3 regions of the Pseudomonas sp. MUP55 genome follow, and region 2 is predicted to be linked to each of the others. Evidence: riboswitches for the same ligand, from Rfam matches in the RefSeq annotation. Region 2 holds a riboswitch; each other region holds the start of a gene.

What was found. Region 2 has a riboswitch for cobalamin ahead of cobW (cobalamin biosynthesis protein CobW). Riboswitches for the same ligand answer to the same signal wherever they lie in the genome.
Region 1: it holds a riboswitch for cobalamin, as region 2 does, so the genes downstream of both, cobO (cob(I)yrinic acid a,c-diamide adenosyltransferase) here and cobW (cobalamin biosynthesis protein CobW) in region 2, are expected to answer to the same signal.
Region 3: it holds a riboswitch for cobalamin, as region 2 does, so the genes downstream of both, SC318_RS17425 (ABC transporter substrate-binding protein) here and cobW (cobalamin biosynthesis protein CobW) in region 2, are expected to answer to the same signal.

The regions. Positions count from the first base shown of each region.
Region 1 is NZ_CP138214.1:4,195,166-4,205,473, reverse strand. Features, by position in the region: gene hda (DnaA regulatory inactivator Hda) at 190-894, shown strand; gene SC318_RS18850 (C40 family peptidase) at 1,107-1,736, shown strand; gene SC318_RS18845 (C40 family peptidase) at 1,881-2,420, shown strand; gene SC318_RS18840 (PQQ-dependent sugar dehydrogenase) at 2,555-3,868, opposite strand; cobalamin riboswitch at 3,968-4,203, shown strand; gene cobO (cob(I)yrinic acid a,c-diamide adenosyltransferase) at 4,283-4,894, shown strand; partial or broken gene SC318_RS18830 (cobyrinate a,c-diamide synthase) at 4,891-6,261, shown strand; gene bluB (5,6-dimethylbenzimidazole synthase) at 6,441-7,091, shown strand; gene cbiB (adenosylcobinamide-phosphate synthase CbiB) at 7,088-7,996, shown strand; gene cobD (threonine-phosphate decarboxylase CobD) at 7,989-8,978, shown strand; gene SC318_RS18810 (cobyric acid synthase) at 8,975-10,308, shown strand, end outside.
Region 2 is NZ_CP138214.1:2,651,630-2,661,937, forward strand. Features, by position in the region: gene cobM (precorrin-4 C(11)-methyltransferase) at 1-53, opposite strand, end outside; gene SC318_RS11905 (cobalamin biosynthesis protein) at 92-514, opposite strand; gene SC318_RS11910 (CbtA family protein) at 511-1,215, opposite strand; gene SC318_RS11915 (CbtB domain-containing protein) at 1,227-1,415, opposite strand; cobalamin riboswitch at 1,512-1,713, opposite strand; gene SC318_RS11920 (hypothetical protein) at 1,811-2,392, opposite strand; cobalamin riboswitch at 2,777-2,977, shown strand; gene cobW (cobalamin biosynthesis protein CobW) at 3,070-4,131, shown strand; gene cobN (cobaltochelatase subunit CobN) at 4,135-7,896, shown strand; gene SC318_RS11935 (magnesium chelatase ATPase subunit I) at 7,896-8,894, shown strand; gene SC318_RS11940 (vWA domain-containing protein) at 8,948-9,550, shown strand; gene SC318_RS11945 (DUF1853 family protein) at 9,658-10,308, opposite strand, start outside.
Region 3 is NZ_CP138214.1:3,875,709-3,886,016, forward strand. Features, by position in the region: gene SC318_RS17405 (aldehyde dehydrogenase family protein) at 1-427, shown strand, start outside; gene SC318_RS17410 (protealysin inhibitor emfourin) at 513-815, opposite strand; gene SC318_RS17415 (M4 family metallopeptidase) at 844-1,905, opposite strand; gene SC318_RS17420 (DNA/RNA non-specific endonuclease) at 2,039-2,968, shown strand; cobalamin riboswitch at 3,006-3,200, shown strand; gene SC318_RS17425 (ABC transporter substrate-binding protein) at 3,315-4,325, shown strand; gene SC318_RS17430 (FecCD family ABC transporter permease) at 4,322-5,326, shown strand; gene SC318_RS17435 (ABC transporter ATP-binding protein) at 5,323-6,087, shown strand; gene SC318_RS17440 (GNAT family N-acetyltransferase) at 6,239-6,736, opposite strand; gene SC318_RS17445 (alpha/beta hydrolase) at 6,743-7,693, opposite strand; gene tspO (tryptophan-rich sensory protein TspO) at 7,693-8,133, opposite strand; gene SC318_RS17455 (nucleotidyltransferase family protein) at 9,502-10,074, opposite strand; gene SC318_RS17460 (hypothetical protein) at 10,184-10,308, shown strand, end outside.

The DNA of each region.
Region 1 (10,308 bases), 1.5 Mb from region 2:
CCCGGCCCATGGCCGGGTTTGTTGTTTAAGGGGAGGGGGGCGTCAAACAATCCACGTAAACCTGCAAGTTAACGCAAACCTTTGATTTTGCTTGCGGTCTGCTGCATTGTGCACCCAGCGCCACGAGTATAAACTTTGCAAACTTTACACAGAGGCCACTCACGGTTCGATGGGAGCCGTTCAGTCAGCATGAAACCGATTCAGCTGCCCCTAGGTGTGCGTCTGCGTGACGACGCTACCTTTATCAACTACTACCCAGGCGCCAATGCCGCTGCACTCGGCTATGTCGAGCGCCTCTGCGAAGCCGACGCCGGGTGGACTGAAAGCCTGATCTATCTGTGGGGCAAGCATGGCGTAGGGCGTACCCACTTGCTGCAGGCCGCATGCCTGCGCTTCGAGCAAATGGGCGAGCCGGCGGTCTACCTGCCCCTGGCTGAGCTGATGGACCATGGTGTCGGCATCTTCGACAACCTCGAACAATACGAACTGGTGTGTCTGGACGATCTGCAGGCCATCGCGGGCAAGGCCGATTGGGAAGAGGCGCTGTTTCATCTGTTCAACCGCCTGCGTGACAGTGGGCGGCGCCTGCTGATCGCCGCGTCGACGTCGCCCCGCGAGCTGCCGGTGAAGCTGGCCGACCTCAAGTCGCGCCTGACGCTGGCGCTGATCTTCCAGATGCGCCCGTTGTCCGACGAGGACAAGTTACGCGCCCTGCAACTGCGCGCCTCGCGTCGCGGCCTGCACCTGACCGACGAAGTCGGCCACTTCATCCTCACCCGTGGCACACGCAGCATGAGCGCGCTGTTCGACTTGCTCGAACAACTCGACCAGGCCTCGTTGCAGGCCCAGCGCAAGCTCACCATTCCCTTTCTCAAGGAAACCCTCGGCTGGTAGCCAGCCCTTGTATTTCAAGGCCTGGGCAAATTCCAGGCGCCAGAAAACCTGCGTTTTGGCCGGTTTGGCCACGCAAGCGGCGGGTATCAGGGATTGAGGGCTTAGATGGCATAGTCCAAACGAGAAGTCACAAAGAACTCGATTGAATTTGCAAATCGATGTGATAGAGGGCATAGTCTCGCCTTCTTTACACATCAGCCACGGTCGTGCCCATGCTAAATCGCTTCGCACCCCTCGTGCCTCTCGCACTCGTTACCCTGTTGTTTGGTTGCGCCTCCCACCCCCAGCAGGTGGCAGAGCAGCAAAAACCACAGGTTCAAAATCAGGCTAAATTCGTTGCTGCACAGTCTGCTTCTGTTTATGAAGAAGAGCTGGCAACCGAAAAAGAACTCACCGATTTCTCCGGCAGCAAGCCTTACCAGCTGCCTGTTCTGGCCGACAGCATTCTCGAACGCGGCATGTCCCTGATCGGTACCCGTTACCGTTTCGGCGGCACTTCCGAAGCCGGTTTCGACTGCAGCGGTTTTATCGGCTACCTGTTTCGTGAAGAGGCCGGCATGAACCTGCCGCGCTCCACTCGCGAAATGATCAACGTGAAAGCACCGTTGGTCGCGCGCAACAACCTCAAGCCTGGTGATCTGCTTTTCTTTAGTACGGCCGGTCGCGGTCGTGTCAGCCACGCCGGTATCTACTTGGGTGATAACCAGTTTATCCACTCCAGCAGCCGTCGCAGTGGTGGTGTTCGGGTCGATAACCTGGGCGACAGCTACTGGAGCAAAACCTTTATCGAAGCCAAGCGTGCACTCGCCATGGCCCCGTCTACGGTTACCGCCAGTAAGTAAAGTTAAAGTGATACTTGAAGTTTGACGTGTAAGCGCTAGAATCCCTGGACATTGTTGTAATCCGTTCGCGCGAGCTTTGCTTGCGCGTTCTGGTTTTCAGCGTTCGGCAGCGAAAGCCGCATCCAGATCAGGATTGTTCTGCCCATGTCGACCTCGGCCCGCCTCATTCTGCTTGTTTGCGCCGCGCTGCTCAGCGCCTGCGCAAGCCGTCCACCGCCGCCCGCGCCCGTCGCAGCCAAGCCTAAGCCGGTGTTCAACTATTCCACCCAGAATTTCTCGCCTGCGGCTGAAGACGTGCTCTTCCGCGCGCTGGGCCTGGTCGGCACGCCTTACCGTTGGGGCGGCAATACGCCGGACTCGGGGTTTGATTGCAGTGGCCTGATTGGCTTTGTCTACCGCGACGCGGCCGGCATCTCTCTGCCACGTACCACCCGCGAGCTGATCGTGATGCGCGCCCAGGACGTGAGCGAGCAAAACCTGCAAACCGGTGACCTGTTGTTCTTTGCCACCGGCGGTGGTTCGCGGGTGAGCCATGCAGGGATCTATGTGGGTGAGGGGCGTTTTGTGCATGCTCCGCAGACCGGCGGTACGGTGAAGCTGGATACCTTGTCAAAGGCGTATTGGCAGAATGCCTACCTGAGCGCCAAGCGGGTGTTGCCGGCAAACCTGGCGCGAAATCCCTGAACAAACCACCAATCCAAATGTGGGAGGGGGCTTGCTCCCGATAGCGCAGTATCAGTCACAGTATCTGTGCCTGACACACTGCTATCGGGGGCAAGCCCCCTCCCACATTGGTTTTGTATCGGCCCAGGGAATCTTTACTTGGCAGCAGACACCCGCCATACCTTATTCCCCACGTCATCAGCCACCAGCAAAGCGCCTTGCTGATCGACCACCACGCCCACCGGCCGGCCCATGGCGTTCTCATCCTTGTCGAGGAACCCGGTCAGGACATCCACCGGCTGGCCCTTGGGTTGTCCGCCTTCGAACGGCACGAAGATCACTTTATAGCCACTGTGCGGCTTGCGATTCCATGAACCATGCTGGCCAATGAACGCGCCGTTGGCGAACTGCGCCGGGAGTTTGTTGCCTTGGGCGAATGTCAGCCCCAGCGACGCGGTATGAGGGCCTACCGCGTAGTCCGGCGCAATGGCTTGCGCGACCAGCTCCGGGCTCTGCGGGCTGACGCGCACATCCACATGTTGCCCGTAGTAGCTGAAGGGCCAACCGTAGAATGCGCCATCCTTGACCGAGGTGATGTAGTCCGGCACCAGGTCACTGCCGATTTCATCGCGCTCGTTCACCGCCGTCCACAATTTGCCACTCTGCGGTTCCCATGCCATGCCGTTGGGGTTGCGCAGGCCGGAGGCGAAAATCCGATGCTGGCCTGTGGCGCGGTCGACTTCCCAGATCGCCGCCCGGCCTTCTTCGGCTTTAAGGCCGTTCTCGCCGACGTTGCTGTTGGAGCCGACGCTGACATACAGCTTGCTGCCATCCCGGCTGGCAATCACGTTTTTGGTCCAGTGATGGTTGAGGCTGCCCCCCGGTAAGTCGACGACTTTGGTGCCTGTGGCCTTGATCGCGGTTTCGCCAGACTGATAGGGGAAGCGCAGCAGCTTGTCCGAGTCCGCCACGTACAGGTCGTTGCCGACCAGCGCCATGCCGAACGGCGAGTTGAGGTTTTCCAGGAACACCGTGCGGGTTTCGGCGACGCCGTCGTGGTCCGCATCGCGCAGCAGGGTGATGCGGTTCGGGCTTGGCACTGCGGCACCCGCACGGCCCATGACCTTCTCCATCACCCAGCCGCGCACGCCCTTGCTGTCATCCGGCTTGGGCGGTGCGTTGGTCTCGGCCACCAGGATGTCGCCGTTGGGCAGCACATACAGCCAGCGCGGATGGTCCAGACCTTCTGCGAACGCAGCCACTTGGGTGCCGGCAGCGGCCGTTGGTTTGGCGCCGTCGGGCCAGCCGACAGCCGGGGCGATGTTCACGGTGGGGATCAGCGTCTCGTTCGGTTCCGGCAACGTCGGCGAGGGCCCGGTGCCATCGACCACCTGCAGGGTCGAGCTTTCTCCGCAGGCGGCGAGGGTGCCGGCCAGCGCGATCAGTAGGGCGAGTCTGTTTTTAGGCATGGTGTTCTCCTGAATACCTGTAAGGGTAGAGAAGCACATTGCCTTGATGGTTCAAGTACAGGGCCAGCTTTAATTGACGCTCCACCCCCAACCCACTAACCTTCGCGGCTTGTTCCAGGTGCTCTGTGGCGTATGCGTCAACAGAGTGAAACAGGGAAGCCGGTGAGTGAGCGCACTTGTACACAGTGCCGCCGCAATTCCGGCGCTGCCCCCGCAACGGTAAATGAGTCAAGACGCTGCCTTCTGCCACTGTATCCACACGATATGGGAAGGCGCAGCGCCGGCCTGAACGCCACTCATGAGCCCGGAGACCGGCCTGAAACATTCAACAGCATCACGGTGGGCGATGCTTGGCTGTCTGTTTTTTCTTTTTTCCTGCCCGCCGTTTTTGTCCAGCCCCAACGGAGAGCTGCCATGACCGATACCCCCGAGCGCGACGAGCGTCACCTGGCGCGTATGCTGCGCAAAAAAGCCGTGATTGACGAACGCATTGCCAATTCGCCCAATGAGTGCGGTTTGCTGCTGGTGCTGACCGGTAACGGCAAAGGCAAAAGCAGTTCGGCCTTTGGCATGTTGGCCCGGGCCATGGGGCATGGCATGCAGTGCGGTGTGGTGCAGTTCATCAAGGGCCGTAACAGCACCGGGGAGGAGTTGTTTTTCCGCCGTTTTCCCGAGCAGGTGCGCTTTCACGTGATGGGCGAAGGGTTTACCTGGGAGACCCAGGATCGCCAGCGCGATATCGCCGCCGCCGAAGCGGCCTGGGCCGTATCCCGGGCGATGCTCAATGACCCTGCCATCGGCCTGGTGGTGCTGGACGAACTGAACATCGCCCTCAAGCACGGTTACCTCGACCTGGACCAGGTGCTCAGCGACCTGCAAGCGCGGCCGCCGATGCAGCACGTGGTGGTCACCGGCCGTGGCGCCAAGCCTGAGCTGATCGAAATGGGCGATACCGTCACCGAAATGGGCATGCTCAAGCACGCGTTCCAGGCCGGTATCAAGGCTCAGAAAGGCGTCGAACTTTGAATCAGCCCCGTCATTGCCCGGCCGTATTGATCGCCGCACCGGCGTCCGGCCAAGGCAAAACCACCGTCACCGCTGCGTTGGCGCGCCTGCACCGCAACCTGGGGCGCAAGGTGCGCGTATTCAAATGCGGGCCGGACTTCCTCGACCCGATGATTCACGAACGCGCCAGCGGCGCGCCGGTGTATCAATTGGACATGTGGATGGTCGGCGAGCAGGAAAGTCGACGTCTGTTGTGGGAAGCGGCGGGGGAGGCCGACCTGATCCTGATCGAGGGCGTGATGGGCCTGTTCGACGGCACGCCGTCCAGCGCCGACCTGGCACGGCACTTCGGTGTGCCGGTGCTGGGGGTGATCGACGGCACGGCCATGGCGCAAACCTTTGGCGCGCTCGCGCTGGGGCTGGCGCGCTACCAGCCGGACCTGCCATTTGCCGGCGTGCTCGCCAATCGTGTCGGCACCTTGCGCCATGCGCAGTTGCTGGAAGGCAGCCTGACCGAAGGGTTGCGCTGGTACGGCGCGCTTTCGCGTGAAACCGGCATCGAATTGCCCAGCCGTCACTTGGGCCTGGTGCAGGCCAGCGAACTCAATGACCTCGACATGCGCCTGGACGCTGCCGCTCAGGCGTTGGGCAGCAGTTGCGAAGTCGCCCTGCCGCCGCCGGTGACCTTCGCCGCGCCGCAGGTGATCGCCGCCGAGCCGCTGCTCACCGGGGTACGCATTGCTGTGGCCCGTGACGAGGCCTTCGCGTTTACCTACGGCGCCAGTCTGGACCTGCTGCGGGCGATGGGCGCCGAGTTGAGTTTCTTTTCGCCGATCCATGACGGCGCATTGCCTGAAGCCGATAGCCTGTATCTACCTGGCGGTTACCCGGAGCTGCATCACCAGGCCCTGTCGGCAAACACACCGATGCTTGATGCCATCCGCGCTCATCATGCGGCCGGCAAGCCCTTGCTCGCCGAATGCGGCGGCATGCTGTACCTGCTTGACTCGCTCACCGACGTCGACGGCAACCGCGCCGAACTGCTGGGCCTTTTGCAGGGCGATGCGGTGATGCAAAAGAAACTGGCGGCGCTGGCGCTGCAAAGCGTCGAGTTGCCGGAAGGCACATTGCGTGGCCACACCTACCACCATTCCCTCACCAGCACCGAATGCCAGCCGATCGCCCGTGGCCTGAGCCCCAATGGCGGACGCGGCGCAGAGGCGGTTTATCGACAAGGGCGAATGACCGCTTCCTACGTGCACTTTTACTTTCCGTCCAATCCGACAGCGGTGGCCGCGCTGTTTGCGCCGGGCCCCGACACCGCTATCGGGGGCAAGCCCCCTCCCACAATTGACGGCGTTGAAACCCAATCCAATGTGGAAGGGGGCAAGTCTCCTCCCACAATTGACGGCGTTGAAACCCAATCCAATGTGGAAGGGGGCAAGTCTCCTCCCACAATTGACGGCGTTGAAACCCAATCCAATGTGGAAGGGGGCAAGCCTCCTCCCACAATTGACGGCGTTGAAACCCAATCCAATGTGGGAGGGGGCTTGCCCCCGATGACGCCATGACCGACAACGCCTTCCCCGAAGCCGACCGCCAGGCCGTCTACCGCGCCATCGCCGAACGCCGCGACATGCGCCACTTCAGCGGCGGCACCGTCGCGCCTGCATTGCTGCAGCGTCTGCTCCAGGCCGCCCACCAGGCGCCCAGTGTCGGCTTGATGCAACCGTGGCGCTTTATCCGCATCAGTGACCGTCAGTTACGGGGCCGGATTCAACAGCTGGTGGAGCAAGAGCGCATACGCACCGCCCAAGCCCTGGGCGAACGCTCCGATGAATTCATGAAGCTCAAGGTCGAAGGCATCCACGACTGCGCCGAAGTACTGGTAGCAGCCCTGATGGATGATCGCGAGCGGCATATTTTCGGCCGTCGTACGTTGCCGGAAATGGACATGGCTTCCTTGTCCTGCGCGATTCAGAACCTGTGGCTGGCGGCCCGCGTCGAGGGGTTGGGCATGGGCTGGGTTTCGCTGTTCGAACCCCAGGCCCTGGCCGACCTGCTGGGTTTGCCGGCGGGTGCCAAACCGCTGGCGGTGCTGTGCCTGGGGCCGGTCGCCGAGTTCTATCCGGCACCGATGTTGCAGCTCGAAGGCTGGACCGAGCCTCGGCCATTGAGTGACATGTTGTATGAAAACCTGTGGGGAGTGAGTCAATGAGTGTGGCCTTGCTGTGTGTCGCCGCAGTCGCGCTGGATGCGCTGCTGGGCGAACCCAGGCGCTGGCATCCGCTGGTGGCGTTCGGCAATTTTGCCGGGCGCATCGAGCAACGTTTCAATACCGGAGGCCGTGGCTGGCGCAGCCATGGCGTGACCGCGTGGTTTATCGCGGTGGTGCCGCTGACCCTGCTGGCGACTGCATTGTCCTGGGCCCCTTACATCGGCTGGGTGCTGGAGATCCTGGCGTTGTACTGCGCGCTGGGCATGCGCAGCCTGGGAGAGCATGTGATTCCGGTCGCCCAGGCCTTGCGCAGTGATGACCTGGACGAAGCGCGCAAACGCGTGAGTTATCTGGTCAGCCGCCAGACAAGCGAGCTGGACCGCACCGAAGTCGCCCGCGCTGCCACCGAGTCGGTGCTGGAAAACGGCAGCGACGCTGTGTTCGCCGCGTTGTTCTGGTTCGTGGTCGCTGGCGTGCCGGGGGTGGTGCTCTATCGCCTGAGCAACACCCTTGACGCCATGTGGGGCTATCGCAACGAGCGCTTTGAACGCTTCGGCTGGGCGGCGGCGAAGATCGACGATGGGCTCAACTATATTCCTGCACGCCTGGTGGCCTTGACCTACGCATTGCTGGGCAAGACGCGCCTGGCGCTCAAATGCTGGCGCAGCCAGGGCCCGACCTGGGACAGCCCCAACGCTGGCCCGGTAATGGCCGCTGGCGCCGGTGCGTTGGGCGTCGAACTGGGCGGCGCGGCGATTTATCACGGCGAGCTGCACCAGCGTCCACAGCTGGGCGAAGGTCCGCCGGCCGACGCTGACGCCATCGACCGAGGCTGGCAACTGGTGCAACGCGGCGTCTGGCTGTGGCTGCTGATCCTGTGCGCGGGGGCGCAATTTTATGCTTGAACACGGTGGACGCTTGCGCAAGGCGGCAATTGAATACGGGATCGCCGAAGCCGATTGGCTGGATTTGTCCAGTGGCCTGGCGCCCTGGCCATGGCCGATCCCTGAGATTCCCCTGCGCGCCTGGGCCCGCTTGCCTGAGGCCGATGACGGTCTGGAAAAAGCGGCCGCCGACTACTATGGCGCCGCTCAGGTGTTGCCGGTGCCGGGTTCTCAGTCCGCCATCCAGTTACTGCCGCGCCTGCGCCGGTCCGGCAAGGTCGGCGTGCTGTCGCCGTGCTACGCCGAACACGCCGAAGCCTGGCGTCGCGCCGGTTATCTGGTGCGCGAGGTACAGGAGCAGGAAGTCGACTTCTTTCTCGACAGCCTCGACGTGCTGGTGGTGGTCAACCCCAACAACCCCACCGGCTTGAGCCTGGCCCCCGAGCGCCTGCTTGACTGGCACGCGCGGCTGGCCCAGCGCGGCGGCTGGCTGGTGGTGGACGAAGCCTTCATGGACGTCACCCCGCACCTGAGCCTGGCCAGTCACACTCATCAGGTCGGCTTGATCGTGTTGCGTTCCTTCGGCAAGTTCTTCGGCCTGGCCGGCGTGCGTTTGGGCTTCGTGCTGGCCGAGCGCAAGCTGCTCAAATTGCTCGCTGACCAGGTCGGGCCATGGGCGGTCAGCGGGCCGACACGGGTAATCGGCCAGCAATGCCTGCGCGACAGCGCCGGGCACACCCGCCAGCGCACGCGGTGCATCGAGGCCGGCCAGCGCCTGTTCGACCTGCTTGAGCGCCAGGGCTTTCAACCCCAGGGTGGCTGCGCCTTGTTCCAGTGGTTGATCACCCCCCATGCCGAACGCCTGCACGAATTCATGGCCCAGCGCGGCATATTGCTGCGCCTGTTCGTGCATGACAGCAGCGTGCGTTTCGGCCTGCCCGACAGCGAGGCCGACTGGCAACGTCTGGACACGGCGCTGGCCGCTTACAAGGAAGCCACATGACTACGCTGATGGTGCAGGGCACCACCTCCGACGCCGGCAAAAGCACGCTGGTAACTGCGCTGTGTCGCTGGCTGGTGCGCCAGGGCATCGCGGTGGTGCCGTTCAAACCGCAGAACATGGCGCTCAACAGCGCGGTGACCGCCGAAGGCGGCGAGATCGGCCGCGCCCAGGCGGTGCAGGCGCAGGCCGCCAACCTTGCGCCACACACCGACATGAATCCGGTGTTGCTCAAGCCCAACAGTGACACCGGCTCTCAGGTGATCATCCATGGCCGCGCCGTGACCAGCATGAACGCGGTCGCCTACCACGATTACAAAGCCATCGCCATGCAGGCGGTGCTGGCTTCCCACACGCGTTTGAGCCAGGCCTATGGAGTGGTCATGGTCGAAGGCGCGGGCTCGCCGGCCGAAATCAACCTGCGCGCCAACGACATCGCCAATATGGGTTTCGCCGAAGCGGTGGACTGCCCGGTGCTGTTGATCGCCGATATCAATCGCGGCGGGGTGTTCGCCCATCTGGTGGGCACGCTGGAATTGTTGTCCCCCAGCGAACAGGCGCGGGTGCAGGGTTTTATCATCAACCGTTTTCGCGGCGATATTGCGCTGCTGCAACCGGGGCTGGACTGGTTGCAAGCGCGCACCGGCAAGCCGGTGGTGGGCGTATTGCCCTATGTGATGGACCTGCACCTGGAGGCCGAAGACGGCATCGACCAGCGCCAGATCGACAAGGCCGCCCAGGTGCTCAAGGTGGTGGTGCCGGTGCTGCCGCGCATCAGCAATCACACGGATTTCGACCCGCTGCGCCTGCACCCGCAGGTGGATCTGCAGTTCGTCGGGCCGGGTCAGCCGATTCCTGCCGCCGACCTGATCATCCTGCCCGGCTCGAAAAGCGTGCGCAGTGATCTGTCCTACCTGCGCGCCAATGGCTGGGATAGCGCCGTGGCGCGGCATTTGCGCTATGGCGGCAAAGTGCTGGGCATCTGTGGCGGCTTGCAGATGCTCGGTGAGCAGGTGCATGACCCGCTCGGGCTGGAAGGACCTGTCGGCTCCAGCGACGGCTTGGGGCTGCTGGCATTCAGTACGACGCTCGCGCAAGAGAAGCAGTTGCGTAATGTGCGCGGGCGCTTGTTGCTGGAGGATGCCGAGGTCAGCGGGTATGAGATTCATGCGGGGGTGACGACCGGCCAAGCGCTGTCGAAGGCCGCCGTGCTGCTCGATGATGGGCGCAGTGATGGGGCGCAGAGTGCCGACGGGCAAATCCTGGGCACCTACCTGCACGGGCTGTTCGAAACACCGGCAGCGTGCAGTGCCTTGCTGCGCTGGGCGGGTTT
Region 2 (10,308 bases):
ACGGTGATCAGTTCCGGGTCGCCGGGGCCGGCGCCGATGAAATAAACGGTCATGCAATCTTCCTGTTGAATCGCGTGAGCATGAACAGTGCTCAAGATCGGATGCGGTGATTATCCGCGTTGCAGCCCACGCAAGCCAATGCAACGGTGGCCTGTGCGCTCTTGCGGCGAGTGACCAGCAGCGGGGCAGTGGGGTTGCCGAGCTGTTCGGCCGCCGCCAGTGCGGCGCTCTCGGCAACCCCGTAACACTGCGTATGGGCAAAGGCGACGGCCGATTTATGGCTCAGGCGGTGTTCATAAGCGCTCAGGCGCGCGGCACTGAACCACAGCAGCGGCACGTTTAGTACCTGAGCCAGTGCCAAAAGCCCTGGCTCATGCTTTTTTTGCTCAATGGTTGCCAATGCGCCGATGTGCTGGCGGTCAGCACCTGCTTCGCCCAGGGCGTTGTCAACCAGCTCCAGCAGGGCGCGAGCATCACAGCCGCGCCGACAGCCCAGGCCGACAACCAGGCTCATGCCGGGTATTGGTCGTCGCGCTGACGGCGGAACAGCCAGGCACTGAACAAGCCCAGCGCCAACCAGAATGCAACATTGGTCAGCTGTGAAGCGATCTTGAACTGGACTTCGAGGGCTTGCGGGGCCAGCATCGAATGCACTTCGGGTTGTGGTGCGCCGATCACATGGGGCACCACTAGAATCGCCACGCCCAGCACTTTGAGCAGCCAGCTGCGCCCGAACACCAGCAACGCAATCCCGGCGGCGGTCGAGGCGGCAGCGCCAACCCACCAGATCTGACGCTGGGCCAGGTCGGCAGCGGCGGTGCCTGGCAGTTCCGGGGGCAGGCCCAAGGTAGGAGCGAGCACAAAGGTGGCGTAACCGGCCAGTCCCCACAGCAATCCCTGGGCGGTGCGGGTCGGCGGGCGCAGCGTATAGAGCCCGGCCAGCATCAGGGCAAAACCGACCGCCACCACCAGGTTGCCACCGGTGGTCGACAGCACGCGCTGCCAGCCGTTCTCGGGCTCCCAGGCCGCGGCATCATGGGTATGCGCGGCGGTATCGGCCGTGTGTTCATGCACCGCCTGTGTGGTCGCCGGAGTCTGTTCGAATGCCTCTGCCTGCAAAATCAGCGGCGCCACCCAAAAGCTTTGCAGCAGGGTCAGCAGCAGCGCGGCCAGCAAGCCGGTGAAACCTGCGGTTTGCGCAATATGCTTGATCATCTCGGCAGCCCTCAGTGGCACGGGAACGCGGCGCTGTGGCGGGTATCATGGGCGGCGTTGTGCACCGCCTCGATATGCGAGAAGCCGGCAAAGTACACCAGGCACGCACCGAGGATCGATGCCCCGATTGCGGCGCTCAGGCGTTGGCTCAGCGTGGAGGCGTTGCTGGAAGTGGGCGAAGTGCTGCTGATGATCGACATGGCGCGTCCCTTTCAGGTACTTGCGGGAAACGAGCGCATGAAAACCCCGCGAGCCGGGCACGCAGGGTTATGAACAGCGCCCGCCCACCGCGGGTTTGTTATCTGAAATTTTCGGGCCGGTCTCCGGGCTTGCGAGGGGCACTGGGCCTTTCAAGCATCTCCTTCCCATGCACAGGCACAGTGGATTTGACGCTTCGCTCGCTTACCGTTGCGGGGGCAGCACCGGACTCGTCACAACGCGTGACTCACCGGTTTCCCGTTTCACCCTGTGAAGGGCACCCGAAACAAGGTGTGTAGAAGACCATGAGCAGCTCAGACGAGTCAAATCAGGTGAGTGACCTGGCTTCATCACGATAAACACAACGGGGCATACGTAACCCGTGTTGGTAGCCCTGTCAGTCTGTGCGGCTTTTGAAGGGATGATTGAATTCTTGTGAAGCGTTGCGTGTTAGATACTTTAGATTGTCCAGGTCATACCGTTGGTCTTCCTTGCCTGCAAATCCCAGGAAGCCAACACCAATATCCAGCTTTTTAAGAAGTTCCGGGCGGTTCAATAGTGTGCTGGCGACGCTTTTTGCTTCGTCGGAAAAGTACCGATCACTGTGTACTAATCCTGCTGCTTGTTTCAGCTCATTGAAATTTACGTAACCGTTGCCAGTTGAATCAAACGCTTTATGGTATTTCCCAGCCGCCAGGAGCAGTTGGTGATCGCTGGCACTGGAAAAATCGCCTGCTGTCCTGGCCATTGAATCCAGTTTTATCGTGCCATTTTGGTACCCGGCACCGGACGCTATGTCGAGGTCACTTGTCAGCTCGTCGCGTTGCAGTAATTCGTGGACCAAGGCAATCAGGTCTGATGTGGCACGCTGACCATTTGGTTGTATGCCTTCTTCTGACAGTCGTTTGAGGTCGTGGTACGTAACGGCGCTGTTGTGATAGGGGTCAAGTACCTTGGCGTGAGGCAACAATGCTTTCATCAGCATCTGATCAGTCAAGGATTCATAAGGCCGCGGGGGCGCGGCCGACAAGTGCAGTGCAGACGCACGCGATGTTTCGTTTAGTTGCGGCGGGGGGAGCAGGGTAGTGTCTGGGGTAACAAACATGTCTGATTCTCAGGTGATATAAGTTAAGTTCGCCCACTCATGTGACGCTGCACGTGTTCGGATCGGCGATGTTCTTGGCTACGCGATATCTGTGTGGCGCTGGTCGGCAAAGGGTTCCTGGCGGGCCTTCGAGAAAATACTCAAATTAATACGTCAGCCCCGATGTCCGCTGTTTCACGGGCAGTAACCCAGCGCAAGGCAATACTTCAAATTACGTCATCGCAAACCTCATCACGTTGACCTGTTGCCCCGCACTGCGTAGCCTTGCTCGCTCGAGGTTCTTCGGCCCAGGTCGAAGCTAAGAAGGGAACGCGGTTCAAGCCGCGGCTGCCCCCGCAACTGTGAAGGGTTCAACTGACTGCCACGCCACTGCCGATACGGCGGGAAGGCGCAGCCAGCGCCGGTCGCAAGACCCGCAAGCCCCAAGCCAGGAGACCTGCCTCGCAAACGATTTTTCAATTCAACCGGGCGGGGTGATCCGGTGACGAAATCTGCTGCTGCGCGCCGTCGCAGGGCCTATCGTCCCGTATGCCCGCCCCAAAGGGCATCCGATGAAAACACTGGCCAAACTCCCCGTCACCATCGTTACCGGTTTTCTCGGTTCGGGCAAAACCACGCTGCTGCGCCATATGCTCGACAACGCCCAGGGCCGCCGCATTGCGGTGATCGTCAATGAGTTCGGCGAGCTGGGCATTGACGGTGAAATCCTCAAACAGTGCTCCATCGGCTGTACCGAAGAAGAAGCCAACGGCCGTGTGTACGAATTGGCCAACGGTTGCCTGTGCTGCACCGTGCAGGAAGAATTCTTCCCGGTGATGCGCGAACTGGTGGCCCGCCGTGGCGACCTTGACCATATCCTTATCGAAACCTCGGGCCTGGCGCTGCCCAAGCCGCTGGTCCAGGCTTTCCAGTGGCCGGAAATCCGCAATGCCTGCACCGTCGACGCCGTGATTACCGTGGTCGACAGCCCGGCCGTGGCTGCCGGCACCTTCGCCGCGTTCCCGGACCAGGTCGACGCCCAGCGCAAGCTCGACCCGAACCTGGACCATGAATCGCCACTGCACGAGCTGTTTGCCGACCAACTGGCCAGCGCCGACCTGGTGATCCTCAACAAGGCCGACCTGATCAGCGCCGAAGACCTGGCCCGTGTGCGCCTGGAAGTGGCCGAGGAGCTGCCGCCGGCGGTCAAGGTCATCGAAGCCAGCAGCGGACGCGTGCCTCTGGACGTGCTGATCGGCCTGGGCGCCGGCTCCGAAGAACATATCGACGCCCGCCACAGCCATCACGACCATCACCACGACGGTGAGGATGACCACGACCACGACGCCTTCGACTCCATCTCCATCGACCTGCCGCAAGCCGACGAAGCCCTGTTGCTCGACGCCCTGACGCAACTGGTGGTGCAGCACGGCATCCTGCGCGTCAAAGGCTTCGCCGCCATTCCAGGCAAACCGATGCGCCTGCTGATCCAGGGCGTGGGCACGCGTTTCGACAAGCATTTCGACCGCGCCTGGGGCGCCGATGAAGCGCGCACCACGCGCCTGGTGCTGATCGGCCAGGCGCTTGACGCGGCCGGCCTTGAAGCGCAACTGCGCGCCGCCCTCAGCGCCTGACCCATGCACCTGCTCAGGACCCAGCCCGGCGGCTTCGTCGCGGACGACAATATCGCCGACCTTGGACAAACCCCCGCCGAGCTGGTGGTCCTGTGCAGCGGCGACTCCAGCCTGGCGCTGCTTGCCGAGGCAGCGCGGCAGTTGCCCGAGGATTACCCCAGTTTTCGCCTGGCCAACCCGATGCAAGTGCAGAACCATGCCTCAGTCGACCTGTACGTCGACGAGGTGTTGCGCCACGCCAAGGTAATCCTGATTTCGCTGCATGGCGGCATCGGTTACTGGCGCTACGGCATCGAGCGCCTGAAGGCGTTGGCCGAGCGCGGCGTAACGCTCATCCTGGTCCCGGGGGATGATCGCCCGGACCCGGAACTCAGCGGCCTGAGTAGCGTCGGTGCACCCGAGCGTGACCGCCTGTGGCAGTTCCTGCGCCAAGGTGGGTTGGGGAATGCGCTGGATTTCTATCGCTGCCTGGCCAGCGGCTACCTGGGGCGCGACTATGCCTGGGCTGAGCCGCAAAGCTTGCCGCGCACCTCGATCTACCATCCGCATACCGCCAACGCCCAGCTTGCAAACTGGCAAGCCGATTGGCGCGCCGATTGCCCGGTGGCGGCGGTGCTGTTCTACCGCTCGCATTTGCAGGCGGCCAATACCGGGTTTATCGATGTGTTCTGCCAGCGTTTGCAAGCGGCCGGTCTTAACCCGTTGCCGATCGCGGTGGCCAGCTTGAAGGAGCCAGGCTGCCTGGCGGTGGTCGAGGACCTGCTGGATGACGTGCAGGCGGCGGTGATTCTCAACACCACCGGCTTTGCCCAGTCCAGTCCCGAAGCGCCGCATCTGCGCCCGTTTCGCCGCAACATCCCGGTGATTCAGGCGATCTGCGCGCAGGACAACCAGCCCGGCTGGGAGGCCAGCGCGCAAGGCCTGGGCCCGCGCGACCTGGCGATGCACATTGCTTTGCCGGAGCTGGACGGGCGCATCATCAGCCGGCCGATCAGCTTCAAGGACCTGGCCTGGCGCAGTGAGCGCAGCCAGTCGGACGTGGTGTGCTACCGCGCCGTGCCCGAACGCATGGATTTTGTCGCCGAACTGGCGCGCCGCTGGGTCGAGCTGGCGCGGGTGTCGAATGCGCACAAACGCGTTGGCTTGATCCTGGCCAATTACCCCACCCGCGATGGCCGTATCGGCAATGGCGTGGGCCTGGACACGCCGGCGGCGGCGCTGAACATCCTGCGTGCGCTGCAGGCCGAAGGCTATCCCGTGCCCGCCATCTTGCCGGACAGCGGCACGGCCTTGATCCATGCATTGCTGGGCGGCGTCACCAATGACCTGGACAGCCTCGACCAGCGCCCCTGTCATCAGAGCCTGGGCCTGGACGACTACGACGCCATGTTCCAGCGCCTGCCTGAAGCCAATCGCCAGGCGGTGCTCGAGCGTTGGGGCGCTCCGCAGCAGGACCCGATGTGCCGCGACGGCCGGCTGATGATCGCCGGCCTGCGCCTGGGCGAGACCTTCGTCGGTATCCAGCCGGCGCGTGGCTATCAGGTCGACCCGAGTGCGGTGTATCACGACCCCGACCTGGTGCCGCCCCATGGTTATCTGGCGTTCTACTTCTGGCTGCGCCATACCTACGGCGCCCACGCGCTGATCCACGTGGGCAAGCACGGCAACCTCGAATGGCTGCCGGGCAAGGGTGTGGGGCTGTCGGAACATTGCTGGCCGGATGCGCTGCTCGGGCCGCTGCCGAATATCTACCCGTTTATCGTCAACGACCCGGGCGAGGGCGCCCAGGCCAAGCGTCGCACCCAGGCGGTGATCATCGACCACCTGATGCCGCCCCTGACCCGCGCCGAAACCTATGGCCCGCTGCGCAACCTGGAACTGCTGGCCGACGAATACTACGAAGCGCAATTGCTCGACCCGCGCCGCGCGCTCGAACTGCAGAAAGACATTCTCAAACTGGTGCGCGAAACCCAGATCGACCAGGAGCTCGAGCTGGACGGCGATGCCGATGCCGACATCTGGTTGCCGCGCCTGGACACCTACCTGTGTGACCTGAAGGAATCGCAGATCCGCGACGGCCTGCATATCTTCGGCGAGTCGCCGGCGGGGCGCTTGCGTATCGACACCTTGCTGGCCTTGCTGCGCATTCCCCGTGGCGATGGCCGTGGCGGGCAGTCAAGCCTGTTGCGGGTGCTGGCCAAGGCCTTCGAGCTGGGTTTCGACCCCCTGGACTGCGCGCTCGCCGAGCCGTGGACCGGGCGTCGGCCCGAGGTGTTGCGCACCCTCGACGCGCAGTTGTGGCGCACCGCCGGTGACACCCGCGAGCGTCTGGAACTCTACGCGGCGCGCCTGATCGAGCGGGCATTGGAGGGGCCGCTGGAACAGCTGGAAGAACCCGGCTGGGAGGACGTCAAGGCCGTGGTCGAGAGCCTGCGCATGGTGGTGGCGCCGCGTCTGGATGCCTGCGGCCCGGCCGAAATGCATGGCCTGCTGGATGCCTTGAGCGGGCGCTTTGTGCCGGCCGGCCCCAGCGGTGCGCCGAGTCGCGGTCGCTTGGATGTGCTGCCCACGGGGCGCAACTTTTTCACGGTGGACGTGCGTAACCTGCCGACCACCACCGCCTGGCGCATCGGTTTCCAGTCGGCCAACCTGATACTTGAGCGGCATCTGCAGGACCACGGCGACCACTTGCGCCAGTTGGGCCTGTCGGTGTGGGGCACGGCCACCATGCGCACCGGGGGTGACGATATCGCTCAGGCTATGGCGCTGATGGGCGTGCGTCCGGTGTGGGCCACGGGCAGTCAGCGCGTGGATGACTTCGAGATCCTGCCGATCAGCCTGTTGGACCGCCCACGCGTTGACGTGACGTTGCGCGTTTCCGGCTTCTTTCGCGATGCGTTCGCCAACCTGATCCGTCTGTTCGACGCGGCGGTACAGGCGGTGGCGGCGCTGGACGAGCCGGATGACATGAACCCGCTGGCCGCCAGGGTGCGCAGTGAACGCGAAGCGTTGTGCGCATCGGGCCTGGACGAAGAGGCCGCGGCGAAACAGGCCGGTTGGCGCATTTTCGGGGCCAAGCCGGGGGCTTATGGTGCGGGCGTGCAGGGTGCGATTGACGGTCGCCTGTGGCAAAGCCGCGAGGACCTGGCCGAGGTCTACCTGAACTGGGGCGGCTACGCCTATGGTGGCGCTGATGAAGGCACCGCGGCCCGCGAGCAGTTTGCCCAGCGCCTGAGCCAGGTGCAGGCGGTGCTGCAGAACCAGGACAACCGCGAACACGATGTGCTCGATTCCAACGACTATTACCAATTCCAGGGCGGCATGCTCGCCGCCGTGGAAACCCTGAGCGGCGCCAAGGCCGCCAGTTACCATGGCGATCACAGCCAGCCGGACCTGCCGAAGATCCGTACCTTGAAGGAAGAGCTCACTCGGGTGATCCGTTCCCGTGCAGCCAACCCGAAATGGATCGAAGGCGTGAAGCGTCACGGCTACAAAGGCGCGTTTGAGATGGCGGCGACCGTGGACAACCTGTTCGCTTTCGATGCCACCACCGCGTTGATCGACGATCACCAGTACGCTTTGCTCGCCGACGCCTACCTGCTTGACCCGGACACCCGGGCCTTTGTGCAACAGCACAACCCCGATGCCCTGCGCGACATGACCGAGCGCATGCTCGAAGCCCAGCAGCGCGGCATGTGGCAAGAGCCGGGCGCCTACCGCGAAGCGTTGGAAAACCTGTTGCTGGATATAGAAGAAGACAGCTGATGACCGATACCCCTCATTTCCCGCTGGCCGCCGTGGTCGGTGCCGACGCGCTGAAACTGGCGCTGTGCCTGACCGCCATCGACCCCCGAATCGGCGGCGTGCTGATCGAAGGCCCGCGTGGCATGGCCAAGTCGACCCTGGCCCGTGGCCTGGCGGACCTGCTCGCCAGTGGTCAGTTCGTCACCTTGCCCCTGGGCGCCACCGAGGAGCGACTGGTCGGCACCCTGGACCTGAACGCCGCGCTGGGCGAGGGCCGCGCGCAGTTTTCCCCTGGCGTGCTGGCCAAGGCCGATGGCGGTGTGTTGTATGTCGATGAAGTCAATCTGCTGCCCGACCATCTGGTCGATCTGTTGCTGGACGTGGCCGCCAGCGGCACCAACCTGATCGAGCGGGACGGCATCTCCCATCGGCATTCGGCGCGCTTCGTGCTGATCGGCACGATGAACCCGGAGGAGGGTGAATTGCGTCCGCAACTGCTCGACCGCTTTGGGTTCAACGTGGCGTTGAGTGGGCAGACGTTGCCGACCGAGCGTGGGCAGATCATCCGTCGTCGTCTGGACTTCGACACGGACCCCGCGGCGTTCTGCCAGGAGTGGGCCGAGCCGCAAGGGGCGTTGCGCGAACGCTGCACCCAGGCCCGTGCGCGACTCGACAGTATCGAGCTGGATGACGCCGCCTTGGCGCAGATTACCCAGCGTTGCTTTGCCGCGGGTGTGGACGGCATGCGCGCCGACCTGGTGTGGCTGCGCGGCGCAAGGGCCCATGCGGCCTGGCGCGGTGCCAGCGCGATCGCCGAGGAAGATATTGACGCGGTCGCTGAATTTGCCCTGCGTCACCGCCGCCAGGAGCAGCCGCCTGCGGCGAGCGCGCCCGATCAGGGGCAAGCCCCCAAACCCTCGAACACCTCGCCCGGCCAAGGCCAATGGGGCGACATGCCGGCACCGGCGCTGCCCACCGGCGCTCGTCGGGACGTGCCTGCCTGGCCAAAAAAGCCCTAGGCATTCGCCCCCGACCTGACGCGGGGGCGGATGCTCGGCCCCAGGCGGGGCGCTTGGACAGCGGCAGGCAAGGCAAGGCGCGCAGTGCGCACTCGGGTCAGATCAACTGGCCGGGCACCTTGCTCGGTGGCAGGCCGCAGCGCCGTGAGGATTTGCTGTGGCACCTGCGCAGCCGGTCGGCCCAGGAACTGTGGTTGGTGATCGTCGACGCCTCGGCTTCCACTCGTAAGCACCAGGCGTTGAGCGATGCCAAGGGCCTGCTGGCGCAGTTGTTTGATGACGCCTATCGGCAGCGGGCGCGCATGGCGTTGTTGACCGCCAGCGGGCAGTCGCCAAGGTGGCAGGTGCAGGGCTTGAAGGCGGCCAAAGGCCTGACGGGTTGGCTGGAACAGTTGGGCGCCGGTGGCGGTACGCCGTTGCTGGCAGCCTTGACCGAGGCGGCCGATTGGCTGGTGGCGCGGCGTAAGCGTTACCCGGTGGAGCAGCAGCGGTTGCTGGTGATTACTGATGGGCGGCTCAAGGTGATCGATGGATTGCCGCGGCTGGCGTGTCCGGGGTTGTTGGTGGACATCGAGCGCGGGCCGATCAGGTTGGGGCGGGCGCAGGAGTTGGCGAGGGGGTTGCAGCTGGATTACCGGCATATCGACAGTATGTAGTGCCAATCCCGCCGCTATCGGGGGCAAGCCCCCTCCCACATTTGGAATGCATTCCCCTGTGTGAGGGGGCTTGCCCCGATGAGGCCCTCACCCGCACCACCTATCTATCAGCCAGCCCCCGGCACATTCGGCCAAAGATCGGCAACCAGAAACAGCCGCTCGGCTTCTTCCCAATCGTCCCCGTTCGGCACCAGCCGCACCAATAACTGCGCCGGCGCCATCGGGTCCAGGTCTGCCAGCCAGCCCTGCATCTGCTCCTCGCTCCATACCTCGCTTGTCAGGTAATGCGCCGGCGCCAGCCAGGCATGCCGGGGCAGGGGTTGCCAGCGGCCTGCGGCGCTGGCGCTGACAAAGTCCGGCCAATCACGCTGATGTAACCAGCGTCCACGCAAATGCTGCGGATGAGCGCCGAGGGGCGCGTCGGCCTGGCCTGGCCACGGGTAAAGCAGGTACCCGCCCAGCCACAGGTGCGCGTCGAACTGCTGGATATCCAGCGCCGCCAGGGCTTCACGGCTTTCCGGGCGCGCCGAAATCGGCAATTGATGCTGGGCCAGGTGCGCCAGTTTGCGGTCGAGCCGGTCATGGCAGCCGGGGCCCAGCCACTGCGCGGTGTCCTGGCCGTTCCCCGTTTGTGGCCCGAGGTAGAGCTTGATTGCCAACTCCAGGTGGTGCACGCCGTCGCGGTCGCGCAGCAGCATGTCCAGCTCCCCCAGGGTGTGGCCGGCGCGGCGAATCGGCAGGTTGGCCGCCAGCAGCTC
Region 3 (10,308 bases), 1.2 Mb from region 2:
TCAGGTCCAGTCCACCCTCGAAGAAGGCGCGACCCTGCTGTTGGGCGGCAATAAAGTCGCAGGCGCAGGCAACTATTACGAGCCCACCGTGCTGGCTGACGTCACCGACCAGATGACCTCGTTCAAGCAGGAACTGTTCGGCCCTGTTGCGTCCATCATCACCGCCCGCGACGCCGACCATGCGGTGGCATTGGCCAACGACAGCGAATTCGGCCTGACCGCAAGTATCTTCACCACCGACCCGGCGAAAGCGCGGGACATCGCCAACCAGCTGGAAACCGGCGGCATCTTCGTCAACGCGTTCAGCGTCTCCGACCCTCGGGTGGCGTTTGGTGGCATCAAGAAAAGCGGGTTCGGACGCGAACTGTCGCACTTCGGCGTACGCGAATTCTGCAATGCGCAGACGGTATGGCTGGATCGTAAATAAACAGCCCTGGCGTCAACACACATCAAATGTGGGAGGGGGCTTGCCCCCTCCCACATTTGGACCCAGACAGCCCTGAAGGGCCGTATCAACAGCGGATATGCCGCCGCACGCACTGCACCAGCCCATCCAATGCCTGCGGCTTTACCGGCGCCAGGACGCACACCGTGTGTTCACGCTCGCCTTCGGTCACGGTGAGCGTGTAATGCACCTGGCTCGGATTGCCGGAGGGCCGGGTGCTTTGGGGCAACTGGAAAAACTTCGACTCCGCGATCAGTTGCCGCAACTCCTGCTGATCCTGCTCGGGCAGGGCATCGAGCTCGACGCTGCGAGGCTGGGCCAGGCCCGGAAAGTACGCCGGGCCGCCGTTTTCCTTGATCGAGATTCGCATCGCTGTTCCTCACCGCCGTGGCGGATTGTCAGACGTTAATGCCCACTGCTTTCCAACCTTCCTTAACGGCTTTCTGCTCATCCTTGTTCGCGCCATACAGACGCCCGGCCACATCGTACGTGATGCGTGCAAAACGCAGAAACCCCGAATTCGGCCGCAATCGCGCGTCGCGCAAGGCGTCATACCAGATGCGCCCGGCCCGCTCCCAGGCAAAGCCGCCGATCCGGGTCGCGACCTGATAGAACGCATGGTTGGGGATGCCGGAATTGATATGCACGCCGCCATTGTCGTCATAGGTTTGCACAAAGTCATCCATGTGCCCCGGCTGAGGGTCCTTGCCCAGCAACGTGTCGTCAAACGCGGTGCCGGGTGCCTTCATCGAGCGCAGCGCGGTGCCTTTGATTTTTTTCGTGAACAGCCCCTTGCCGATCAGCCAGTCGGCGTCTTCAGCTTTCTGCTGCAACGCATACTGTTTGATCAATGAACCGAACACGTCCGACAGCGACTCGTTCAACGCCCCGGACTGGTTGAAATACATCAGCTTGGCTTCATCCTCGGTAACCCCATGGGCCAATTCATGGCCAATCACGTCGAGTGCCACGGTGAAGCGGTTGAACAGCTGCTGGTCGCCGTCGCCAAATACCATCTGGGTCGAATTCCAGAACGCGTTGTTGTAGTCCTGGCCGAAGTGCACCGTGGCATCCAGGGCCATGCCGGCATCGTCGATGGAATTGCGGTCGAATACCTGGTCGAAAAAGTCGAAGGTCGCGCCCAGGCCGTCATAGGCCTCGTCCACCGCGGCATCACCGCTGGCTGGCTGGCCTTCGCCGCGGATCAGCTTGCCCGGCAGGCTGTCGCTGTTTTCGGCACTGTAGATCGAGCGCTGTTTCACGGCACCCGCGGCCAGCGCCATGCGGGCTGGACCCTTGGCGGGGACGGCGACCATGCGCAACGAGCGGAACGTACTGTCCTTGGCGCGCGTGCGCAGCGCGACCTCCCGTTGGGCTTTATCGCCGTGGCGCGCGATCTGGTCGAGCATGTACGGCGGGATCAGGCAGAAAATCGGGTTGCGCTGTTGGCGAACACACATAAGCTGGCTCCTTTTTGGCGTGTGGTGAACGGCCGGTTAACGGTTTCAGGATAGACCCGAGTCTGCCGCCTTGGCTAAATTGTCATGAAAAGATGTTGCAGTCGTGTTTATCCCAAACCATCAGGAGTACCCCATGCCGGCACGTACCGTCAAAATCGACCTGGCCTGGCGCCCAAGGCTGGCGGACCTTCGCCCCGTGGTCACGCCGAGCCCCTCCCTGCTGGACGCCAGGGCCGCAACGCCACGCGTCACCTCAGCCAAGGACCTGCAAGACCGGCGCGGTTACGCCGAAGATTTTCTTGGCAGCTTTGGCGTGCCCTGGCCCACGCTTGACCCGGCCCTGGCGGGCGACGCCCAGCCCGGGCGCCTGGATTACACGCACTTTTCCATCAGCATGTCGCGTTCCCGCCGGCTGGCCCTGTATGTAGGCGTCAACATCGACGGCGCAAAGCATGTGGACATCGTGCGCAGCAATGACAGCTGGGCCTACGATGGCCGCCTGCCCATCGACGCCCAGGTGGGAGAAGACCTGTACGCCGGCAATGGTCTTGACCGTGGCCACCTGGTGCGGCGCCAGGACCCCAACTGGGGCGACGACGCGAACACTGCCAATGGCGACACCTTCCACTTCACCAACTGCTCGCCGCAGATGACCGGCTTCAACCAGAAGACCTGGCTGGAACTGGAGGATTACATTCTCGACAACACCCAGCGCTGGAAAGCCCGCGCCAGCGTATTTACCGGCCCGGTGTTCGCCGACGACGACCGCCTGTACCGTGGCGTGAAAATCCCCAAGGCGTTCTGGAAAGTCGTGGCCTACCTCAGCGACGACGGCAAACCCTCGGCCAGCGCCTACATGATCGACCAGAGCCGCGAACTGGGCCAACTGGACCTGGTGTTCGGCCCGCTCAGGACCTACCAGCGCAGCGTGATTCAGATCGAACAGTTGACCGGCATCCGCTTCGGCAACCTGGCCGACTACGACGGCTTCAGCAACGAAGAGCGCGCCACGGGAACGCGCATCGAAGCGTTGATCCGCGGGCCTGGAGATATCCGCCTGTGACCGGCGTCACTTCAACCTCCCTCTCAAGGGCCGAATCAACTACCATAGCGCCGCCGGTTCCCCCACGGGACTAATAGGGAATTCGAAACGCCGCCCGCGACGTCAATCGAAACTGCCCCCGCAACTGTAGATGCCGAGCCTGCTCCCCACTGCCACTGGACGTTGTCCGGGAAGGCTGGAGCATGGCGACGACGCATCAGTCAGGAGACCTGCCGGCCCAGTGACTGACTAACCGGCGGGGTGTCCGGGAAGGCCATCCTTGCCCTGCCCGGCCGGCAGCGTTCGTGGGTGTATTTCCGTACCGTACCGCCCCTGCTTCACCTACGGTTCAAACGGAGATTGCCCCATGCTGCCACGCGTTACGGCCCTGATCATCGGCCTGGGTTGCTGTGCCCTGGCACACGCGGCGCCTACCCACTACCCGCTGACGCTGGAAAACTGCGGCAGCCACGTCACGTTTGCGCAAGCGCCAGCGCGCAGCGTGACCATCGGCCAGGCCGCCACCGAGATGCTGTATGCGTTGGGCGTTGGCGATAAAGTGGTCGGCACCTCGCTGTGGTTCAACGATGTTTTGCCACAGTACAAAGCGCAGAACGACAGCATCGAGCGCCTGGCCAATAACGAGCCGAGCTTCGAAGCGGTGATCGCCAAGCGCCCGCAGCTGGTGGCCGCCGAGCTGGAATGGGTGGTCGGCCCCCAAGGCGTGGTGGGCACCCGCGAGCAGTTTCATGAGCTGAACATCCCCACCTACCTGCTACCGTCGGACTGCGAAGCCAAGGACAATCGCGTAGGCGCCGACGGCACGCGGCTGGAAGCGTTCCGTATCGAGACGATCTACAAGAGCCTCAGCCAACTGGCCGAGATCTTCGACGTGCAAGCTCGCGGCCAACAGCTTACCGACGAACTCAAGGCGCGCCTGGCCAAGTCCATTGCCACCGTGCAGCGCAAAGGTTTGAAGCAGGCCAGCGCGCTGGTGTGGTTTTCCAGCGCCGAGATGGCCAGCGATCCATACGTGGCGGGCCACAAAGGCGTTCCCGAATTCATGCTGCAAACCCTGGGCCTGCGCAACGTGGTGCAGTCCGATGAAGAATGGCCCGCCGTTGGCTGGGAAACCATCGCCAAGGCCAACCCCACCTTCCTGGTAATTGCGCGCATGGACCGTCGCCGCTATCCCGCCGACGACCATGAAAAGAAACTGGCCTTCCTGCGCAGCGACCCGGTGACCCGCAACATGGACGCGGTGAAACACAACCGCATCATCATCCTCGACGCCCTGGCGCTGCAGGCCAGCCTGCGCACCTTCGACGGCCTTGAACAACTGTCTGCCGCCATCGACAGCTACGACCTGCCGCAATGATACGAACCCTGCTCGCCCTCACGCTGCTGCTGATCGCCCTGCTCGCCGGGGTGGCCATCGGCGAAACCGCCATCTCGCCGCAGGTGGTGCTCCAGGTGCTCGCCAACAAACTCTGGGCGGCCGGCTACGTGCTGGACCCCATCGATGAAGGCGTGGTGTGGAATTACCGTCTGACCCGCGCCCTGGTGGCCGGCGCCTGTGGTGCGGGCCTGGCCACGTGTGGGGTCATCCTGCAGTCGTTGTTGCGTAATCCGTTGGCCGATCCGTACCTGTTGGGCATCAGCGCCGGCGCTTCGACCGGTGCGGTGCTGATTGCGTTGATCGGCGTGGGCGGCGGTTTGATTTCGTTGTCGGCCGGCGCATTCGTCGGCGCCATGGCCGCGTTCGCGCTGGTGATTCTGTTGGCGCGGGCCAGCGGCTCGTCCAGCGGCACCGGGCAGATTATCCTGGCTGGCATCGCCGGCTCGCAGCTGTTCAATGCGCTCACCGCGTTCCTGATCACCAAATCCGCCAGCTCCGAACAGGCGCGCGGCATCATGTTCTGGCTGCTGGGCAACCTCAGCGGCGTGCGCTGGCCGGCGGTGTGGCTGGCGGTGCCGGTGGCGTTGATGGGGCTGGTGGTGTGCCTGTGGCACCGGCGCGCGCTGGATGCGTTTACCTTCGGCACCGATTCAGCGGCCTCCGTTGGTATTCCGGTGCGGCGCGTGCAGTTTGTGCTGGTGGGCTGCGCGGCGGTGGTGACGGCGGTGATGGTGTCGATTGTCGGCTCCATTGGCTTTGTCGGACTGGTGATTCCCCATGCCGCACGCCTGATACTCGGCACCGGGCACTCGCGTTTGCTGCCCGCCAGCGCCCTGGGCGGCGCGTTGTTTCTGATCGCCGCCGATGTGCTGTCACGCACCCTGATCAAAGGCCAAGTGATTCCGGTGGGTGTGGTCACCGCACTGGTCGGCGCGCCGGTGTTTGCGCTGATCCTGATCGGCCGGAGAAATGCGCGATGAGTGTATTAAGTTGCAACGGGCTGGGCTTCAGGGTGCGTGAGGCTGAGCTGTTGCGTGACATTAACCTGCAGGTGGAGTCGGGTGAAACCCTGGGCATCGTCGGGCCAAACGGGTCGGGCAAGTCGACCCTGCTCAAGTTGCTCGCGGGGTTGCGTACGCCGGCCAACGGCGAGGTACGCCTGGGCGACCAGCGTTTAGGCGACTTGTCCCGTCGCGCCATCGCGCGGCAAGTGGCCGTGGTGGAGCAACAGGCCGATACCGACGACGCCATCCGCGTGTTCGATGCCGTTGCCCTGGGCCGCACGCCGTGGCTGTCGGCACTGAGCCCCTGGTCGCAGGAACATGACGCCATCGTGCGCCAGGCCCTGCACGACGTGGACGCCACCCACCTGAGCCATCGCGCCTGGCGCAGCCTCTCCGGCGGCGAACGCCAGCGCGTGCACATCGCCCGCGCGCTGGCGCAGCGGCCGCAGATTCTGCTGCTGGACGAGCCGACCAACCACTTGGACATCCAGCACCAACTGACCATTCTCAAAGGCGTGCAGGCGCTACCGGTCACTACCTTGATTGCCCTGCACGATCTCAACCAGGCGCTGACCTGTGATCGCCTGGCCGTGCTCGACCGTGGACGGTTGGTGGCGCTGGGCACGCCGCTGCAGGTACTGACGCCGCAGCGGCTACAGGAGACATTCGGGGTGCAGGGCCATTACCTGACAGATCCGTTTGACGGTGCAAAAATCCTGCGCCTGCGCTCCAACTGACGCCTGGAGCAGATCATCGAGCAGATCGTTCCCACGCTCTGCGTGGGAATGCCGCCTGTGACGCTCCGCGTCCCGCAAACCGCTGGGTGACGCAGAGCGTCACGGGCGGCTTTCCCACGCGGGAGCGTGGGAACGATCAGACGCAAGGATCTTACATAGCCCGATGCATGTGCGTGGTCTGCCACACCGGATCCGTCTCGACGTCCACTACCTCAAACCCTTGCCGTCGCCAGAAATCAATTGCCCCAGGCAGAAACGGGTGGGTGTGCAAGTAGACCATCTCCACGCCATCGGCCCGTGCCAGCAGCTCCAGCGAACGGTATAACTCACCCGCCAGGCCGAAGCGACGCCATGCGGGGAGTACGTACAGGCGCACCACTTCCACCGTCTTGAGCCCCTGGTAATTCAACTGCGGGAAACGCCCGTCATACGGCAGATAGCCAATGGCGGCAACGATCTGCCCATCGGCCTGGGCAGTCAGAAATCGCCCGCCTCCGTGAAGGTATACCGCCTCGAAGCGCGCCAGATCGTCCGGCAAGGCGGCAGTGCTGAGCAGGGGAAAAAGCTCGGCACGCGCCCGCATCACAAATTCCAGAACATCGGGGATAGCCGCAGCGCTAACCGCCTCAATGGTGGGCTTCTCGTGCATAAACCCTCAATAAGGCTGAAGCTGCTCGGGATGCAGGGCAGCGCAAATCCTGCCGGTTATCCACTGGCGGCTATACGCCAGAACCCGATCAGCCATCGCCACCGGAAAATGAATAAAACCATGGGCCGTTTCAGGCAACAGATGCGCCTCAACCTCTGCCCAGCGCTCGGCGATCAGCAGCGTGTCGTCCTTGAGCGGGTCCAACTCGCCCACGAACATCAGCGCCGGCGGCATGCCTGCAAAGTCTCCATACAAGGGTGATAACGGCGGCTGGCGACGCTCTTCGTCGGTGATTCCCGGCGTGAGCAAGCGCAGCGCCGTTACCATGCCCGGACCATCGAGCAACAGCGTCTGCGGCCCAGCGGTGCGTACGCTCGGCGTGCCGGTCAGGTCGTAAACGCCGTAGTACAACACCGCGCCACTGACGCGCTTGAGCAGCTGCGGCCACTGCTTGAGCGCCAGCAACGTCGCCGCCGCCAGGTGCCCACCGGCCGACTCGCCGACAACAATCACCGGCAAATCGGCAAACTCGGCGCAGTCTTCCAGCAGCCAGCGCGCAGCGACCAGGCAGTCTTCCAGCAGCCCTTCGACTGGCGTGTTGACGGCCAGCCGATAATCCACCGACACCACCGCCACGTCGCAGGCGCGCACCATGCCCAGGTTGAGGTCGTCATTCATCTGCGCGTTGCCGATCACCCAGCCGCCGCCGTGGATATCCAGCACCACGCCTTTGGGTGCACCGGCCGGGCGCATGATGCGCACCGGCACGGAGCCGACGAGCCTGCGTTCCACCACCGGCGCCTTCTTGAGGCTTTGGCGAGTGCGCAACAGCGCCTGGATCAGCCGTGGCGTGACGCGGTTGCGCACCTTGAAGCGGGGCATCCACGCCAGCGTTTGATTGAAGCGGCGCATCTGCGCCAGCTCGGGCTCGCTGGCGGGCCAGTGTTGGTAAGCCATCAGCGGTTGTTACGCAGGATCGAGAAGTTCAACGCCACCGCCACACACAGCCAGGCCAGGTACGGGAACAGGATCAAGCCGGTAATCAGGTCCAGACGCACCGCCAGCACCACCATCGCCGCCACGGTCAGCCACAGCAGCACAATGATCACCATCCCCGCGAACAAGCGATGCGCGCCGAAGAACACCGGCGTCCACAGCGTATTCAACGCAATCTGCGCCGCCCACAGCGCCAACACCATTTCACTGCCCGGGATCAGGCTCAAGCGATAACCGGCCCAGGCCAGCAGCAGATAGATGATCGTCCACGCCACCGGGAACAACCAATTGGGCGGAGTGAAGCTGGGCTTGACCAGGGATTCGTACCAGGCGCCGGGTTTGAAGATCACACCGGTACTGGCGGCGGCGGCGCAGGCGAGCAGGAAAATGAAGAAGGTCATGATCGGTCCTTGAGGTCGAGTGGGTGGAAAGCAACGCTCTGCTTTCAATGACTCAAACTAGCGCAGATAAATTCAATATGCGCCGCAAAAATGACAGGCAGGCCGCTTCGTCCCCACGTCATGAAGCCAAAACAACCGCGGCGCCCACAGGGGGGTTAGCTGTGTCAGCGGGATCCTGGTTTCCAGGGCCATCGAAACGAGTGCAGTTCTGACCAACAACACCGCTCGAATGTGGGAGCTGTCGAGCCCCGGCGAGGCTGCGATGGCGGCGGCACAGTCGACATTTTCATTGCCTGACACACCGCTTTCGCAGCCTCGCTAAAGCTCGACAGCTCCCACAGGGGATCGGCGGTGTCAGCGGGATCCTGGTTTTCCAGGGCCATCGAAACGAGCGCAGTTCTGGCCAACAACACCGCTCAAATGTGGGAGCTGTCGAGCCCCGGCGAGGCTGCGATGGCGGCGGCACAGTCGATATCTTCAGCGCCTGACACACCGCTTTCGCAGCCTCGCTAAAGCTCGACAGCTCCCACAGGGGATCGGCGGTGTCAGCGGGATCCTGGTTTCCAGGGCCATCGAAACGAGTGCAGTTCTGACCAACAACACCGCTCAAATGTGGGAGCTGTCGAGCCCCGGCGAGGCTGCGATGGCGGCGGCACAGTCGATATCTTCAGCGCCTGACACACCGCTTTCGCAGCCTCGCTAAAGCTCGACAGCTCCCACAGGGGATCGGCGGTGTCAGCGGGATCCTGGTTTCCAGGGCCATCGAAACGAGTGCAGTTCTGACCAACAACACCGCTCAAATGTGGGAGCTGTCGAGCCCCGGCGAGGCTGCGATGGCGGCGGCACAGCCGACATTTTCATTGCCTGACACACCGCTTTCGCAGCCTCGCTAAAGCTCGACAGCTCCCACAGGGGATCGGCGTTGTCAGCGGGATCCTGGTTTCCAGGGCCATCGAAATGAACGCAGTTCTGACCAACAACACCGCTCAAATGTGGGAGCTGTCGAGCCCCGGCGAGGCTGCGATGGCGGCGGCACAGTCGACATTTTCATTGCCTGACACACCGCTTTCGCAGCCTCGCTAAAGCTCGACAGCTCCCACAGGGATCGGCGGTGTCAGCGGGATCCTGGTTTTCCAGCGCCATCGAAACGAGTGCAGTTCTGACCAACAACACCGCTCAAATGTGGGAGCTGTCGAGCCCCGGCGAGGCTGCGATGGCGGCGGCACAGTCGACATTTTCATTGCCTGACACACCGCTTTCGCAGCCTCGCTAAAGCTCGACAGCTCCCACAGGGGATCGGCGGTGTCAGCGGGATCTCGGTTTGCAGGGCCATCGTGACAGGCGCAGCGCTAGACCGCCCTCGGCGGGTTATTCGGCGGGTCCCGGTTGCACAATCCTGAGCCAAGGCCAGCGCGCCTGATAACTGCGGGCCTTGTGCAAAAACAGCTCCGGCTCCGCATGCGTGGGGTTAATGCGCAGCACGCCCTGCTCCACATCTGCCAACCCGTACGGCGCATACACCTCTCCCGTGGCAATATCCAACGCGATGCACGTGCCCGCCACCAGGTAACGGTCCACCCCTTGCCTGGCCGACTGCAGCTGGGGGTATGGCCGGCCAAACCGCTGCCCATACCAGAGGTGAACCCGCGCCTGGTTCTTGACCTCCACGTTGACGCCCAGGTCCTGGAATAACTGCTCGGCTTTACGAATCACCGCATCCTCTGCCTCGTAGGACAGATCCTGATCAAAGTAAAAAACGTCATAGTCCTTCACCCCCTCGTCCACCGGGCGATTCGCCTGATGGTTCCACACCGCCTGAAACAGACAACCGGCTGTGAGCAGGCACTGCTGTACCCCGAGCGACGGCAAGCGTGCGGTAATCTCAGCGTTGACGGGGTTGGTCATGGCCAGCTGGAGTAATGTATCGACGGTCAATGTCATGAAGATTCCTGGGGGATCTGTTCTACGCGCCTCGACTCTACCGCAGATCAGCCGCGCCCACGACTCCAGTATGATGGGCGCCCTGCACTTACAAAAACCGGAGCCCCAGATGCCGCTGACCCAACGCGACAGCGCCCGCCTCGACCGCCAATTGATCGCCGCCCTCACTGAAGCCTGCGAAACCGCCAAGGCCGAAATCCCGGGCTTCGACTGGCTGACCCACACGGTCGACTA